DNA from 2 places in the Sediminicoccus sp. BL-A-41-H5 genome. Region 2 is predicted to be linked to the other one. Evidence: predicted binding sites of a transcription regulator. Region 2 holds the regulator's gene; the other holds the start of a gene.
The links. The regulator HrcA, encoded in region 2, represses chaperone genes, less so after heat shock. The targets are predictions, from matches to a motif close to GTTNGCACTCNCNNNNNGNGAGTGCNAAC.

Region 1 (3,583 bases), 620 kb from region 2:
CGGGTACACATCCAGCGGGTCTGAAGAGAGCTTCTGGGGTCGGCACGGCAAGACGAAGGTGAAGGGCACAAGCGCAGATCACCCCCGCGAAGTCAAACAAAACCGGCTGGCCTGCTGCCATGCGCGCCACGCGTGGCATGCAATGCAACCCGATGCGATGCGGCAAAAATAAAGGGCGGCCCTCGCGGACCGCCCTCCCTGATTTCGCCAGGAGCGAGTGGACTTCTTAGAAGTCCATGTCGCCCATGCCGCCCATGCCGCCACCGGGGCCACCGGCGGGCGCCGCGGCCTTCGCCGGACGCTCGGCCACCATGGCTTCCGTGGTGATCAGCAGCGAGGCGACCGAGGCCGCATCCTGCAGCGCCGTGCGCACGACCTTGGTCGGGTCGATGATGCCGGCCTCGACCAGGTTCTTGTACTCGTCGAGCTGGGCGTCGTAGCCGAAGGTCCACTCGTTGGAGCGGAGCACCTCACCCGCGATCACCGCGCCGTCCTTGCCGGCGTTCGCAGCGATCTGCTTCACCGGCGCCTGGATCGCCTTGCGGACGATCTCGATGCCGACCTGCTCGTCGGGGTTCAGGCCCTTCAGGCTGCCCAGGTTGGTCGAGGCGCGCAGCAGCGCGGTGCCGCCACCCGGCACGATGCCTTCCTGAACGGCGGCGCGCGTCGCGTGCAGCGCGTCGTCCACGCGGTCCTTGCGCTCCTTCACTTCCACTTCGGTGCTGCCACCGACGCGGATGACGGCCACGCCACCGGCGAGCTTCGCCAGGCGCTCCTGCAGCTTCTCGCGGTCGTAGTCCGAGGTGGTCTCCTCGATCTGCGCCTTGATCTGCTCGCAACGGCCGTTGATCTCGTCCTTCGAGCCGGCACCATCCACGATCGTGGTGTTCTCCTTCTCGATGCGGATGGTCTTGGCCTTGCCCAGCATCGCCAGCGTGACGGTCTCGAGCTTGATGCCGAGATCTTCGCTGATCAGCTGGCCACCGGTCAGGATCGCGATGTCTTCCAGCATCGCCTTGCGGCGATCACCGAAGCCCGGCGCCTTCACGGCGGCGATCTTCAGGCCGCCACGCAGCTTGTTGACCACGAGCGTGGCCAGCGCCTCGCCTTCCACGTCCTCGGCGATGATGACGAGCGGACGGCCGCTCTGCACCACGGCCTCGAGCAGCGGCAGCATCGGCTGGAGCTGGGAGAGCTTCTTCTCGAAGATCAGGATGTAGGGCTGATCCATCTCAGCGATCATCTTCTCCGCATTCGTGATGAAATACGGGGAGACATAGCCGCGGTCGAACTGCATGCCCTCGACGACGTCGAGCTCGGTCTGGATGCTCTTCGCTTCCTCGACCGTGATCACGCCCTCATTGCCGACGCGCTCCATGGCGGAGGCGATCATCTCGCCGATTTCCTTCTCGCCATTGGCGGAAAGCGTGCCGACCTGGGCGACCTCGGCGGAGGTGGTGATCTTCTTGGTCTTGGTCTCGAGCTCGGTGACGACCTGGGCCACGGCCTTGTCGATGCCGCGCTTGAGGTCCATCGGGTTCATGCCGGCGGCGACCGCCTTCGCACCCTCGCGAATGATGGCCTGGGCCAGCACGGTCGCGGTGGTGGTGCCGTCACCGGCGATGTCGTTGGTCTTCGAGGCCACTTCGCGCACCATCTGGGCGCCCATGTTCTCGAACTTGTCGGAGAGCTCGATCTCCTTCGCGACGGTCACGCCGTCCTTCGTGATGCGGGGCGCACCGAAGGACTTGTCGATCACGACATTGCGGCCCTTGGGGCCCAGCGTCACCTTCACGGCATCGGCCAGGATGTCCACGCCACGGATCATCTTCTCACGCGCGGAAGCGCCGAACTTCACGTCTTTGGCAGCCATTTGATCACCTCATATGGGGTTGAAAGCGATGGTCGTGCGGGCCGATCAGGCCTCGACGATGCCCATCACGTCGGATTCCTTCATGATCAGCAGCTCTTCGCCGTTGACCTTCACCTCGGTGCCGGACCACTTGCCGAACAGGATGCGGTCGCCCGCCTTCACGTCGAGCGGGCGGACCTTGCCCTCTTCATTCACGGTGCCGGCGCCGACGGCCAGGACTTCGCCTTCCTGCGGCTTCTCCTTGGCGGTGTCGGGGATGATGATGCCGCCCGCGGTCTTTTCCTCGGCCGTGATACGGCGAACGAGAACGCGGTCGTGCAAGGGGCGGAACTTCATGTCGGTTCTTTCCTCCTGATGGGTCAGGCTATGGGAACCTCCCCGCGCGCGGCGCCTGTTGGCACTCACTGGCGAGGAGTGCCAGGGAGTTAGGCTTGGCCTCGGCCAGAGTCAAGGCGGATGGCAGCACTCTCTGAGTGCGAGTGCTAATCGCCTGATTCGACGAAAGATTTTTCTGGAAAAGCCGCTTCCGATCATGTCAGCCTCATGACGTGACCAGCCCGAAGCACGGGCCGGCCGGAGGATCAGCCGGTCCCGCGGGTTGGAGACGACCCTGACGGAGGCTGCCTGATGCTGGATGTTCTCTCCCCCATGGTCCGCCAAAAGGACTGGCGCCTGACCACGGCGGAAATCCTCTACCATATGCCCGACCACCCGGGCGTTCTTCAGACCTTCATCTGGCAGAAGCACGACCTCGCCCCGAGCTTTCCGGAACTGACCCGCTTCCTCGACTACTGGAAGCGCGAGATCGAGGGGCCCTTGCACTCCGTCCGTGTGGCGAGTGCCGCGCTGATCCGCTCGGCGGACCTGAAATACGCGAATGGGGTGTTTTTATTGCATTAGGCTCCAAACCCAATCAGGTCTGGCTTCGACACGTTGCGATGTGATTCGCTGCCTTCGTTCAGGGGGGCGACGCGGATGGCGCATGGGTTTTGGCTGACGGATCGGCAGTGGGAAGCGATCGCGCCGCTCCTGCCGCAGAACCAGCCCGGGGCACGTCGGGTGGACGACCGGCGTGTGCTCAGCGGGATCGTGCACATGCTCAAGCATGGCGGCCGCTGGCAGGATTGCCCTCGGATCTATGGCCCGCCCACCACGATCTACAATCGCTATCACCGCTGGTCGCAGCGCGGCATCTGGACGCAGATGTTGACCGCGCTGGTACAGGCGACGCCAGGTGGTCTGCAGTTGATCGACAGCACGACAGCCAAGGCACAGCGCGCGGCGGCGGGCGGAAAAGGGGGGCCGAGTTCCAGGCCATTGGCCGCTCCCGCGGCGGTCGCGGGACCAAGATCCACCTCGTAACCGATGGCACGGGCCGCGTTCTCACCTTCGTCGTGACGCCCGGCCAGATGGGCGACATGCGCCCCGCTCACGACCTACTCGCCCGCCTGCCCCCGTCAGCCAAGCTCCTGGCCGACGCGGCCTATGACAGCAACGGCCTGCGTGCGTTTCTCGCCGAGCGGGGCACCCTGCCGGTCATCCCGAACAACCCCACCCGCAGGCGGTTCCATCCCTTCGACAAGACTGCCTACCGAGCGCGAAACGCCATCGAGCGAACCTTTAGCCGGCTGAAGGACTGGCGCCGCATCCACACCAGATACGACAAGCTCGCCAACAACTGCGCCTCGGCCGTCGCCATCGCAGCCGCAA
Region 2 (3,583 bases):
AAGGCCAGCATCTGCGCCCCGGTCATGTTGCCGAGCGAGGCCAGGCCCAGCGCGTCCATCCGCTCGCGCACCACGGCCTCCTGCATCGCGGCCTGGCAGACCTCGTTGATGCGCGTGGCGATGGCGGGCGGAATGCCGGCGGGGCCCGCCAGCAGGAACCAGTTGTTCGCCACCACCGAGGGAAAGCCGGATTCGCGCACCGTTGGCACGCTCGGAAAAATCCCGATGCGCTCGGCGCTGGTGAAGGCGAGCGCCCGCAGCGAACCCTGCCGCACAGAACCCGCATGCGCACCGATCGTGTCCCAGAGCGAGGTCACATCGCCCGAGAGCACCGCCGCCTGCGCCTCGGGCGCGCCGCGGAAGGGCACATGCAGCAGTTTCACCCCGACGGCCTGCTCGAAGAGCATGCCGGCCAGGTGGCCGATGGAGCCGGCGCCCGAATTGCCGAAGCTGATGCCCTCCGGCCGCGCGCGGGCGGCCGCCGCGTAGTCCTGGATGGTCTGGTAGGGGCTTTGCGCCCGCACGGCACAGACGATGGGCGCGCCGCCGAACATCGTGATGTAGGTGAAGCTCTCGGGCCGATAGGTGATGTTGGCCATGAGCGTCGGCGCCACCGTCAGCGGCCCGGTGTTGGTGATGAGCAGCGTGTGGCCATCGGGCGCGGCCTGCGCCGCCTGGGCCGTGCCGACCGAACCACCCGCGCCGGGCCGCGCCTCCACCACGAAGGGCTGGCCGAAGGCGCGCTCCAGCCGCTCGCTCATCAGGCGCATCACCACATCCGTGGTGCCGCCGGGGGAATAGGGGTTGATGACGCGCACCGGGCGGCTCGGCCAGGCCGGTTGCGCCGAGACGGCGACGGGCGCGGCGAGCGCGCTGCCCAGGATGAGGCGACGGGACAGGGGCATGGGCTCACTCCTGCTGAAAGGCGCGGCAGAAACCGGCAAATCCGGCGCCGCCCCTCCCGTGGAGCGAAATTCATGCCAGGGCGTTCAGCCCTTCCCGGCGACCACCACCATGGCGGGCTTCAGCAAGCGGCCGTTCAGCGTCCAGGCGCTGGTCCAGGCCTGGAGCACGGTGCCGGGCTCCACGCCCTCGGGGGCCGGGGCCTCGCTCATCGCCTGGTGCAGCTCGGGGTCGAAGGGCTGGCCTTCGGCCGGCTTGCGATGCACGCCGTGGGTTTCCAGGCGCTGCAGCAGGAAGCGCTCCACACCCTCGAAGCCGCCGCGCATCTTGCCGATGATCTCGGCCTCGCCCTCTTCGGCCTTGGGCAGAAGGTCCAGGCCGCGGCGCAGGTTCTCGGCCACTTCCGTCATGTCGGTGGCGAATTTCTGCACGGCGTAGTTGCGCGCCTTCTCCACCTCGTCCTTGCCGCGGTTGCGGACGTTCTGGACCTCGGCCTCGGCGCGCAGCCAGCGGTCCTTCATCTCGGCCAGCTCGGCCTCGAGGGCGGCGATGCGCTCCTCCGGCGTCGGTGCGGGCGGGGGCGCGTCAGGGGTCTCCGGCGCGGCTTCGGCCGGGGAAGGGTTGGGTTGTTCGCTCATGCCTCAGAGGTAGGCGCGTGGCGGCGCGGGATCAACCCAGCAGCCGGCCGATGACCCGCGCGGTGTAGTCCACCACCGGGATCACGCGGCCGTAATTGATGCGCGATGGCCCGATCACACCGATGGCGCCCACGATCTTCTCCTGCCCGTTGCGGAATGGGGCCACCACCACGGAGAGGCCCGCGGTGGAGAAGATGCCGCTCTCGGCGCCGATGAAGATCTGCACCCCCTCGCCCCGCTGGGCCAGTTCCAGCAGCTTGAGGGTGGTCTCCTGCGCCTCCAGCCGCTCGAACAGGGCCTGGATCTCCTGCACGCGGGCCAGGTTCTCCATGTTCTCCAGCAGCCGCGCCTGGCCACGCAGGATGAGCGAGCCGCTACCGCCGCCCGCCCAGGTCGCCATGCCGGCCTCCACCACCTGGGTGGTGAGCGCATCGAGCGCGGTGCGGTTGGCGGCGATCTCGGTCATGACGTTGGCGCGCGTCTCGTCCAGCGTGCGGTCGGAGAGGCGGGCGTTGAGATAATTGCCCGCCTGCACCAGCGCGGAGGGCGGCAGGCCCGGCGGCACCTCGATCACGCGGTTCTCCACGCGGCCATCGCCCTGCACCAGCACCACCAGCGCGCGGCCGGGGCCCAAGGGCACGAATTCGATATGGCGCAGCGGCGCCTCGCCCTTCGGCGCCACGACGAGGCCAGCGGCCCCCGCGAGGCCGGAGAGCATCTGCCCGGCTTCCGCCAGTGTATCCTGGAGCGAGCGGCCATGCGCCGCGCAGCGGGCGGCGATCTCGGCGCGCTCCTCCTCGGCCAGGTCGCCGAATTCCAGGAGGCCATCCACAAACAGGCGCAGGCCCTGCTGCGTCGGCAGGCGGCCGGCGCTGGTGTGCGGGGCATAGAGCAGGCCCGCCTCTTCCAGATCCGCCATCACGTTGCGGATGGAGGCCGGCGAGAGGTTCAGCGGCAGGCGGCGGGAGAGGGTGCGGCTGCCCACGGGCTCGCCGGTCGCGACATAGACCTCCACCAGCTCGCGCAGCACGGCGGTCGAGCGGGGGTCCAGGGCGCTGGTGGCGATACTCGGCACCGCGACGAGGGGTGTCTTGAAGGGGGTGTGCATCGCTTCTGATAGCTTGGTTGTCCGGGAAGCGTTGGTCAACCTTTGCGCGGCAACCACTGGTCATGCGGCCCCGCTTGTGCTGAGTGCCGCCGGAGAAACCCTGAGGATTGCCCGAACATGCGCCCATCCGGCCGCGCCCCCGACGCCCTGCGCCCGATCTCGATCGAGACCGGCATCGCCAAGCATGCGGAAGGCTCCTGCCTCATCCGCATGGGCAACACCGAGGTGCTCTGCGCCGCGAGCCTGGAGGCGCGCGTGCCGCCCTTCCTGCGCAACCAGGGCCTGGGCTGGGTGACGGCCGAATACGGCATGCTGCCGCGGGCCACCCACACGCGCGGTGATCGCGAGGCGGCGCGCGGCAAGCAATCCGGCCGCACGCAGGAGATCCAGCGCCTGATCGGCCGCAGCCTGCGCGCCGTGACCGATCGCAAGGCGATGGGCGAGATGACGGTGACGCTGGATTGCGACGTGATCAACGCCGATGCCGGTACGCGCTGCGCCGCCATCACCGGCGCCTGGGTCGCGCTGCACCTGGCCTTCCAACATGCGAAGCGCAACAACATCATGAGCGCCATCCCGCTGACGGACCACGTCGCCGCCATCTCCTGCGGGATCGCGGGCGGCGAGGCGATCATCGACCTCGACTATGCCGAGGACAGCACGGCGGATGCGGATGCGAATTTCGTGCTCGCCGGCAATGGCAACCTGATCGAGGTGCAGGCGACGGCCGAGGGCGCGCCCTTCAGCGAGGCGCAGTTCCTGGCGATGCTGGACATGGCGCGCGATGGCGTGGCGCAGCTCGTCGCGGCGCAGAAGGCCGCCGTCGGCCTGTGAGGAAACTCGCGCCGGGCCAGCTGGTGCTTGCCAGCCACAATGCGGGCAAGCTGCGCGAATTCTCCGGGCTGCTGGCCCCGCATGGCCTGGAGCTGATATC

Region 1: a site for HrcA is predicted at 2,267-2,295, ahead of groES (co-chaperone GroES). Genes of this name have one in related genera too.

The regions. Positions count from the first base shown of each region.
Region 1 is NZ_CP192601.1:3,322,441-3,326,023, reverse strand. It holds gene groL (chaperonin GroEL) at 227-1,873, opposite strand; gene groES (co-chaperone GroES) at 1,919-2,209, opposite strand; gene ACQ860_RS16275 (usg protein) at 2,501-2,773, shown strand; partial or broken gene ACQ860_RS16270 (transposase) at 2,849-3,019, shown strand; gene ACQ860_RS16265 (IS5 family transposase) at 2,998-3,583, shown strand, end outside.
Region 2 is NZ_CP192601.1:2,702,651-2,706,233, forward strand. It holds gene ACQ860_RS13245 (Bug family tripartite tricarboxylate transporter substrate binding protein) at 1-905, opposite strand, end outside; gene ACQ860_RS13250 (nucleotide exchange factor GrpE) at 990-1,541, opposite strand; gene hrcA (heat-inducible transcriptional repressor HrcA) at 1,573-2,649, opposite strand; gene rph (ribonuclease PH) at 2,767-3,483, shown strand; gene rdgB (RdgB/HAM1 family non-canonical purine NTP pyrophosphatase) at 3,480-3,583, shown strand, end outside.